3 regions of the Desulfosporosinus sp. BICA1-9 genome follow, and region 1 is predicted to be linked to each of the others. Evidence: riboswitches for the same ligand, from Rfam matches in the RefSeq annotation. Region 1 holds a riboswitch; each other region holds the start of a gene.

Region 1 (3,277 bases):
TCCGCATCCCGAAGAACCCACTAAAGCTAAGGAGGATCCTTCAGACAGTTTAATATCAACTTGAAGTGAGAAGAGTTCCAAGGCTTTGGAAATCCGGACTTCGATCATCGATTTCCTCTCCTTCCAACCTGTCGATTGAGTAGATTGATCAAGATCAAAACCATAAGTGCGGTACCTGCCATAATTAAGGCTAAAAGATTAGCGGTCGACTGATCTCCGGCTAACATAGCATTGTAAATGGCAATAGGCATAGTCAGCGTTTCACCCGGAATGCCACCCGAGACCATGAGCGTCGTGCCAAAATCCCCCAAAGCCCGAGCAAACATGAGCACAAGTCCAGCAACGATCCCTTTCCAAGCGTTGGGAATGACAACACTGAAAAAAATGTTGAGTTCAGTCCTGCCGAGAACACGGGCGGCATCTAAAAGATTGGACGGGATTCCCTCGATGGCGGAACGGGCCGTTTTAATGAAAAAAGGGATTGAAACAACGGTAGCAGCGATAATCGCTCCTCGGGTTGTAAACACAAGAGGGGTTCCGAGTCTTTCAGCTAGTTGTCCGATCCAACTATTCCGGCCTAGAATGACCAGTAAGTAGTATCCGAGAACGGTTGGCGGCAAGACCATGGGTATACTAATCAGCGAATCGAGAACCTCCCGCCCTTTCCATTGGGTATTCCCTAAGTACCAGGCGATCGGCAACCCGATCAGCAGCCCAATGAAAGTGGCAGTTAAAGCCAAACGCAAGGAGAGATAAAGAGGCGTTAAATCTGATATGCTCATAGTTACAACCACTTTCCAAGACTTCTTATAGCTATAGTTTTACGATACCTTTGTACACTGGGGCCTTCAAAAACTCTAAATTTTAGATTATCTTATTTTTTTACAAATTCATCTGGAAGTAGGAATCCATAGTTTTTCATGACTACACGACCCTTTTCTCCGTTGACATAGGCCATAAATTTACGGGCATTTTCTTCCTGCTTCGTCGTTTTCAAGATAGCCATTGCTTGATTAAGAGGAGCGTGCCAGGAACCGTCAATCAGAGTAAAATCCACTTCATCTGGTTTATAGATGGAAAGAGCAATAATCGCAGCATCCACATTTCCTGACTTGAGGATAGCTAGAGTGTCTTGTATATTCTGTCCATAAACCATTTTTTGTTCTACATTGACCCACAGGTTGCGGTATTCTAGAGCTTGTTTAGCGGCTTTGCCGTAAGGGGCGTGCGACGGTTCGGCAATGGCAATTTTCTTGACCATAGGATTGTCTGCTAAGTCTTGTAAATCCGTGATACTTAAATTGCTTCCTTTCAGAGTGGCGATACCGATTCTTCCTTGGGCATAGAGCTGTTGAGTGTCCGCTAAAATTAAGCCTTTTTTGTTAAGTGCCTCAATATAAGCAACATCGGCCGCTGCAAAAATATCATAGGGGGCTCCGTTTTCGATCTGCAGGGCAGTCGTTCCCGTGGAACCAAAGGTTATCTCGGTAGGGATATTTGTCTCCTGCTCGAATTGAGTAGCGATTTCCTTAAATGCCAAGGTTAGATCAGCAGCGGCCGCAATCCGAAGTTTTGAGGTAGTTGATGGTGTATTTTGGCCAGGCGCTGCGCACGCAGTTACACCGAAAAGAATGATTAATGATAGCATAACTAACCATAAAGTACGATTAATACTCTTGACCATAAAACGAACCTACTTTCTTTATTAGTATTTGGTCCTGACTCAATTAACTCGTCAATATATAATGCGCTACTCTAGAAGCGACTATCACGGTTCCTTTCATCTATTCCTTTTCAGAAGAATTCTGCGAATTAAAACGGCTCCACAGGAAAGTGGAGCCGTCATGTAATCGAAAGCAATTAAATGCGACCACCTCCTTTTCAAAGTGAAGGCATATCCATTTCTAGACATACCCTGAGGGCGTTAAAGCCCTGGCCGATGAACCATGGATTTTTCTCTTTAGATTAATCGGCTCGGAGAGTAGATTTTATTCAGTTGGGAGAGAAAATTTACCTTTCTAAGTAAGATTAACACATCTTATTATTTCTGTCACTAACCTATGTCTACTATAAATTCATTGGCACGGGAACAAGACTTTATACCTAATGTGTTTAACTGGTTTGTTGCATGACTTGACAGTGACATTTAATGGCTAATACAATTCACCTTAAGAGCAATTGTATTTTTTTCTAATAGGCAAAAAGGTACTAATATGATTCAAATAGGAGGAGTTTTTATGATTCAAGTGGCTATTCCTGGCCGAGGGGACCTTAACCTAGAAGTATTAATCCTCGATTACAACGGAACATTAGCTTTAGACGGGCAAATGTTTGAATCTGTTAAGGAAAGTCTCAACCGTTTATCTGCTTTTCTGGAAATTCACGTTATAACTTCAGATACCTTCGGTAGTGTAGAACAGCAATGTGAAGGATTACCTGTTCAGGTAAAAGTATTGGAGACTATAGATCATACCCAAGAAAAGGCAGCTTACTTATTGCAGTTCGATTCCCGGGAAGTTGTTGCCATAGGGAACGGTGCCAACGATCAAGTAATGCTTGAAAAGGCGAATTTAGGCATTGCTGTCATTGGATTGGAGGGAGCCTCCCTGCAGACTCTTAAGTCGGCGGATTTAGTGGTGAATAAAATCGAAGACGGCTTTGGTTTGCTCTTAAAAACTCAGCGTCTCAAGGCAACCCTAAGACGTTAAAGTACAACAGAGCCTTATTAAAAGATGATCTTTCATCTTTTACCTATTCACACTAGGCATAATAAGCATTAATAGGCCTATGGTTGTAAGCAGAGTTGGACAAGGAATAACTCCTACAGGTGAAACTGCCAGAAGCATAAAAGCATTTTTGTCCACAAATTCAGGGTACCACAATCCCAGGAAAATAAAAGCAAGGGCAATTACAATTATCCATTTACTTTCAGTTCTTTGAATATTTTCCTTCCTCCTAAATAGTTGCACTAGTGCGGCTAATGCTAATATGCCGAAGGTAACGGCATGAAAAGGATTCCCAAAAACAAGTGCATTGATTGTGACTGATAACAGCAGAATACTTACGGCTGTTTGAAATATCCATCGTCTTAAGTTCTCTTTGGTTACCACGAATAATGCAAACAGAGCCAGCCCCTCAATGAACCATTCTTCCTGGCACAGTTTTTTAGTCTCTTCTAGCTTTTGACTAAAGGTCTTTATAAAGTCTACATAGGATTTTTCTAGTTCCTTAAGATGAAAGACCTTATCTACAAAAGACACCATAGTTTCATGAATTG
Region 2 (3,277 bases), on a different contig from region 1:
ATTTTCTGCAAAGTCCCCTGGACCAACGTCCAACCCTTTGTCCGTCATCTTCTTGATGCTCTCCATGGAGAGTAAGCTCACCATCCGATGCCAATCTCCACCATGCGCATCCCCTTCAAGACCAAAATTGACTTTTAAGATCCCTTCTCCTACGTTCTTCTTGCGCATTCCTTTTTTCTCGCTCGTACAAACAGCGACTATTTTCCCCATCTAATATGCCTCACTTTCATCTCATTCAATATTTGGAAAAGCTTACTCCCCCCACTGAATCTACCCATGGCTAAAGCCAGGGGCACGGCGCTAAGCCTTTTGGTCATTCTTCAACCTTCGAACCTCGAGCCTCGAACCTCGAACTTCGATAATGTCCGCTCTTTCCCCCAAGCTTCTCAACCAGATAAATATCTCCAATCGTCATTGTTTTATCAATGGCTTTACACATATCATAAATGGTTAAGGCGGCAACACTAACCGCTGTGAGGGCCTCCATTTCTACCCCAGTCTTCCCATGGACCTTGACACTAGCTTCGATATCAATTTCACCCGGTTCTACTAATTTAAAATTAAGTTTTGCCCCAGTGATCGCTAACGGATGGCACATAGGAATCAATTGGGAGGTTTGTTTTGCTGCCATAATTCCCGCCACTTGCGCGACTGCCAAAACATCTCCTTTGGCGATAAGGCCTGAACGAATGCGTTCCAGTGTCTCTGGCTTCATTAGTACTTTACCCTGAGCAACCGCAACCCTCGCTGTTTCTGCTTTGTCACTTACATCCACCATCCGGGCGCGTCCTTCTTCATCAAAATGTGTTAAATCCACTGCTTACCCTCCGATCTGAGACATGACACGCGTATCTTGCCACGCTTCGTTATTCATATGATGTTCTGCGGGTTTATGCCAAACTGCTTGCGCAAACAGCTTCATAATATCCGAGTCCGAACTATTCTTTCGCAAAGGCTCACGCAAATCAACTTCATGTTTACTATGCAAACACGGACGTAGTTTCCCATCCGCTGTTAAACGCACCCGATTGCACGAATCGCAAAAATGACGGCTTAGAGCACTGATAAATCCGACACTCCCTTTATATCCTTTCGGTCGAAAATACTCTGCCGGCCCGCCCCCAAGTATCTCTTGGGTAGGAACCTCATGATGGATCCCTAAACGTTCTTTCATTTCCGATATGGGGACGAACTCCGTCCGATGGTCTGAACTGACTCCAATCGGCATGAGTTCAATGAATCGGATATGCAACGGGTATTGCTTAGCTAAGGTCAGGAAATTAGGCAACTCTTCCGTATTAAAATCTCTGACAACCACGACATTGATTTTCACCGGATTCAGACCTGCTTCGAGTGATCGGAAAATGCCTTGAATCACTTTCGAAACATCTCCACCTCGAGTATTTTCAGAAAAGCGCTTCGGATCCATGGTATCCAAACTAATATTAACGCGTTGAACACCCGCCGCTTTTAGGTCAAAGGCCATTTCTGGGAGTAACATACCATTAGTTGTCAGCATAAGATCCTCAACCCCTGGAAGTTGAGCTGCTTCCCGTAGAAATTCTAAGATCTCCTTGCGAACTAAGGGTTCTCCTCCTGTGATACGGAATCGACGGAATCCTAATTGCGTGCTTATCTTCATGAGCCTTAGTATTTCTTCGAAAGAAAGAATCAACTCATGAGGCATCCATTGAACTCCATCTGCGGGCATACAGTATTTACAGCGCAGATTGCATCGATCCGTTACAGAAATTCTAAGATAGTCAATTTTCCTAAGAAATTGATCCTGCATTGCCACTCCTCTTTTCAAGACTAAATTTGGGTAAACAAAAAAACCCGCGGTCTGTAAACAACCGGGGAATCTAATCCACCTGTCGACAGACTCCTTTCCAGCAGGAGATATTACAGTTTCCCATAATACCCGAGTGTCTTTCGACACTAGTCTGGTCACCATAGCCTAAGCTTTAGGGGATCCAGCTTCGGAGCGAGACGATTCAATTTAACCTTATAGAGATAAGTTCGTGATTAATAGTTGAATTCCTTTTTTTTCACATCAATTATTATACGTTTATTTTTTCTTATTTTTCAAAAAATGATTCAGGTTTACCTTAAATTATTGTACACTAGAGGAAAGAAATGCTTCAAGGAGGTATCATGTCGAACGAAACGGTTACCCATTCCATTCTTAAAGCCCATGGGCCAAAGCTTGAGTGGTTGCAGGACACTGTGGTCCGAGAAGTCCCTTTAACCATCCATTATAACCGTGAGGAGATCGCTACCCTTTTATGCTCCCCCTCTCAAACTGAAGAACTTACTTTTGGCTTTCTGATCAATGAAGGCTTTATACAGGTTCCTGAGGATGTCTATGAAATTCGCCACGATCCGGTTGACCACTTGGTTTGGGTGGAAGGAAAACCTTGTCTTTTGCAAAAAGAACTCATGAGTAAACGATTTGTTTCCGCTTGTTGCGGTAAAAGTAGAGCTTCATTCTGTTATGCCAATGATGCACTTATGGTTAAACCGATCACGTCAACCTATAGCATCTTACTCCAAGAAGCGTATGAATATGCAAAGTACTTGGAATCTTATCTTCCACTCTTTCAAGAGACGGGTGGTATCCATAGCGGCGGAGTTGGGAATCAAGGTGAGATTGTCCTGACAAGCTACGATATCGGTAGACATAATGTCTTTGATAAACTCAGTGGAAGTGCCTTTCGCTCTCGTATTAGTCTTGAAAACCATGTCATTTTCTTCAGTGGCCGAGTCTCCTCGGAAATCCTGCTTAAGGTTGCCAAAATGAAAGTGCCCATCCTGATCGCTCGTGGTGCGCCGACGGATATGGCCCTTTCTCAGGCGAACGCTTTGAACATCACTGTCGTGGGGTTTGCAAGGGATCGCCGCCTAAATATTTATACTTGTCATGATCGGATTAGTAATTAAGAATCGCCGACCAATCGTCTGGTGTATTCACGTTACAAAAGACTCTGCTCAAATCAGAAAACCCCTCAAGTTCCGTTTCTTCCACATACCGTACGGCACAAGACGAGTAAAAATCTATGATCTTGAGGCGATCTGCCTCAAGATTTTTTTTGATAGACGGAAGGCAACGTTGATGATAATAGGCATGCAGAGGGTGAAGGCCGGATTGTAGCTTTGGGACAACGGCGTCATACTTTGAAATCCGAGTAAACAGAAAACGGATCATCTCCGCTCTCAAAAAGGGCATATCACAAGCCACAAAAAAAACCCACTCATTGGTTGCCGATTTCAAACCTTG
Region 3 (3,277 bases), on a different contig from region 1:
CCACCTGAGCACCCGCTGCGACATCAAAAAGTTATCTCCTTCGATCAACTTGAAAATCAGCCTTTTATTATGCCGCAATGGGGTAATGATGACAATATTAAACGCAGTTTGAATGAAAACAAAGTGAAACTACAGATCCAATATGAATTAATGGAAGAACAGACCATCTTAGAAATGGTAAAAATGGGATTGGGGATCAGTATTCTTCCTGAACTAATTTTGCTCAATGTACCCGAAAACGTACACATAGTTGATTTAGATAAACCTCATTATCGTATCATAGGAATTGCAGCACTTTCTCTGAAAGACCTATCTCCCGCTGCGAAAAAGTTTATTGATTGTACTCGTTCTTGGTTACGTGATCATGACCTTCTAGAATTTTAAACAAATATTTGAAAGTGGCTAACCTATAAGTTTAGGTTAGCCACTTTCTATTACATTTTAGCAATGATTTGTCCCATCTGGGAGATGTCGTACCCTCCGATTCCCAGCACTTCATTTCGAAAAGCAGGGGATTGCAAGATACTCATTAATGCCTGAAAATGATGTCGTTCTAGATCTTCCTGTCGTATTACTAAATCATAGCGTTCTTTATGCAGAGGGATAAAATCAAGATTTATAAATTGCATGACTACCTTTTCAATCCCTAAACCAACGTCTGCTTCACCGCGTGCAACTTTGCTCGCTATGGCAAGATGGGTCATTTCTTCATCTCCATAGCCAAGGATATCTTTGTGGTTAATTCCAGAAATTCTTAGTTTCTCATCTAACAATACTCTTGCGCCGGACCCTCTTTCCCGGTTAATAAAACGAACATCTGGTTTGGTTAGGTCACTCCAAGTGGTTATATTCTGAGGATTTCCTTTGGCAACATAAAAGCCTTCCATTCGATAAACCAAGTTAATAATACAGGTCGGATGACCGGGTAAAAGCCTTCGAACATAGGGGGTATTATATTCGTTGGTATCGCTATCCCATAAGTGCGCAGTAACAACGTTCGCCATGCCACGGTAGAGGGCTATGAGACCGTCGATGCTTCCAATATAACGACGCAGGAAGTGAACCTGTGGAAATTGCTTTTCCAAATAGCGGGTTAAGATGTCCAAGACAATATCTTGACCACAAATGACTAAGCTTTCGTCAGATTTAAAACAATGATTTGAGCGGTCGTTCGATATGGGGGAGTCTAATGGGGATGCGACGGGGAATTCTAGGGGATTAAGTCCCTTAGATTTTCGTTTATAATTTTCAATATCAGTACCCTCAACTCGGACTTTGCGACCAATATGGTAAGCTGTTAGCTCCCCCCGCTTTATGAGTTCATAAACTGTAAACTTGGAAATTCTAAGGATGTTAGCAACTTCTTCAGGCGTATAAGAAACATCATTGGACATAGCGAACGCACCTGTCCCTTCTGAATATTTTCTAGCATTGATTAGAAAAAATCATCGCTAATGTACTTGCAATATATTATAACACATTGTACAATGACGATGTAATTCAGTTATCTTAGCTTATGTTTGTTTAAGTTAAACACGAGGTCCCATCTACATAACACCGGCAAGTATAAACTAACATAACTCGATATACTAACTATAGCGAAGGTTGTGCGGTGAGTATATCTCAAGAGGGAGAAATACTTGGAAAAATTGAATAATTAATCTCCGAGCCAGAATGACCTAACGAGCAAATCTATGGTCGCTGGACAGGGCCTTGGCCCTCAGGGTGTTCCCAGAAATAGGTATGCCTTCACGTTTTGAAAAGGAGTAGCTCATATTAGACTGGAACACCAGTTTATTCATGGCTCCCTTTCATGGGAGTCCTATTTTTTTATTCATTGTTCTTGACGAAGGGAAGGGGGTTATTTGTGTTTATACTAATTTAAGGGGACTGGATTTTTCCCCATTACTAATTTCATTAAGAGCAGCTTTCATAGCCACTATTGTGACTTTTTTCTTGGGAATCGCAGCTGCCTGCTTTGTTTCGGGATATCGGGGGAAATTCAAAGGATTGATTGATGGAGTCCTAACTCTGCCTCTGGTTTTACCACCTACTGTGGTAGGATTTTTGCTGCTAATCCTATTTGGTAAGAATGGACCCTTGGGAAAGTTCCTGTTGGCCCTTGGCACGACTGTCATATTCTCTTGGCCCGCTACCGTTATCGCAGCGACGGTTGTCGCCTTTCCCTTGATGTATCGCACAGTCAGAAGCGCCTTTGAACAAATTGATCAAACGATGATCTATGCGGCACGCACCTTGGGCGTCTCGGAATGGAAGATATTTTGGAAGATTACAATTCCTCTTTCTTGGCCGGGAGTCGCTGCAGGTACTGTCTTGGCCTTTGCGCGAGCTTTGGGAGATTTTGGTGCCACACTGATGATAGGTGGTAATATTCCCGGGAAAACCTTGACCATTCCGGCGGCAATCTTCTTTGCGGCCGAGAGCGGAGCCATGGGAAAGGCCTTGATTTGGGTGATTCTAATCGTACTTATTTCGATCATCGTGATGACGCTAATGAATTACTGGACTGATTACCAGCGCAAGATGATTGCGACTATTAGTAGGAGATAATATGGATTTATTGGTTGATATCCAAAAAACACTTCCGGGCTTTGAGCTCGATGTTCATTTCGAGACGGGTCAGGACATTCTTGGACTCTTGGGAGCATCTGGTTCCGGTAAAAGCATGACCTTGCGCTGTATCGCGGGCATTGAAACCCCTGATCAAGGCAGAATTGTTCTCAACGGTCGTATTCTATTTGACTCCCAGAAGGGCATCAATCTCCCCTGTCAGAAGAGAAAGCTGGGTTATTTATTTCAAAATTACGCTCTTTTTCCCAATATGACCGTCGAAGAGAACATTGGTTTTGGGCTTGGAGATAAAAAGCGAGACGCTCAGAGGGCAATCATTAAGAAAATGGTGACGATGATTAAGCTGGAAGGCTTGGAAAAGAGGTACCCCAACCAGCTTTCGGGAGGACAACAGCAGCGCGTTGCGCTAGCCCGGGCTTTAGCGATTGAGCCAGAGGCTTTGCTCCTCGATGAACCCTTCTCGGCACTGGATGACTATCTCAGAAGTCACATGGTTCAACAATTGACGGAAACCATAGCCGACTATCCAGGGGTTACCCTGTTCGTAACCCATAACATGGACGAAATCTATAGCATTTGCAATCAATTGGTCGTGCTCTCACAGGGTAAAATTGAAGCACATGGAGGGACAGAAGACCTATTTCGATCACCGCCAACCCTGATCTCCGCGCAATTAACCGGGTGT

Evidence for each region. Region 1 has a riboswitch for molybdenum cofactor ahead of modA (molybdate ABC transporter substrate-binding protein). Riboswitches for the same ligand answer to the same signal wherever they lie in the genome.
Region 2: it holds a riboswitch for molybdenum cofactor, as region 1 does, so the genes downstream of both, moaA (GTP 3',8-cyclase MoaA) here and modA (molybdate ABC transporter substrate-binding protein) in region 1, are expected to answer to the same signal.
Region 3: it holds a riboswitch for molybdenum cofactor, as region 1 does, so the genes downstream of both, modB (molybdate ABC transporter permease subunit) here and modA (molybdate ABC transporter substrate-binding protein) in region 1, are expected to answer to the same signal.

Annotation. Positions count from the first base shown of each region.
Region 1 covers NZ_JUEE01000242.1:9,378-12,654, reverse strand. The annotation lists gene JL57_RS35930 (sulfate/molybdate ABC transporter ATP-binding protein) at 1-108, opposite strand, end outside; gene modB (molybdate ABC transporter permease subunit) at 105-782, opposite strand; gene modA (molybdate ABC transporter substrate-binding protein) at 875-1,684, opposite strand; molybdenum cofactor riboswitch at 1,859-1,992, opposite strand; gene JL57_RS29615 (HAD family hydrolase) at 2,238-2,708, shown strand; gene JL57_RS29610 (hypothetical protein) at 2,748-3,277, opposite strand, start outside.
Region 2 covers NZ_JUEE01000154.1:55,346-58,622, forward strand. The annotation lists gene JL57_RS19485 (MOSC domain-containing protein) at 1-210, opposite strand, end outside; gene moaC (cyclic pyranopterin monophosphate synthase MoaC) at 314-817, opposite strand; gene moaA (GTP 3',8-cyclase MoaA) at 821-1,792, opposite strand; molybdenum cofactor riboswitch at 1,867-1,997, opposite strand; gene fdhD (formate dehydrogenase accessory sulfurtransferase FdhD) at 2,155-2,940, shown strand; gene JL57_RS19505 (molybdenum cofactor guanylyltransferase) at 2,930-3,277, opposite strand, start outside.
Region 3 covers NZ_JUEE01000131.1:33,440-36,716, forward strand. The annotation lists gene JL57_RS15495 (LysR family transcriptional regulator) at 1-384, shown strand, start outside; gene JL57_RS15500 (helix-turn-helix transcriptional regulator) at 435-1,394, opposite strand; molybdenum cofactor riboswitch at 1,651-1,783, shown strand; gene modB (molybdate ABC transporter permease subunit) at 1,864-2,571, shown strand; gene JL57_RS15510 (sulfate/molybdate ABC transporter ATP-binding protein) at 2,573-3,277, shown strand, end outside.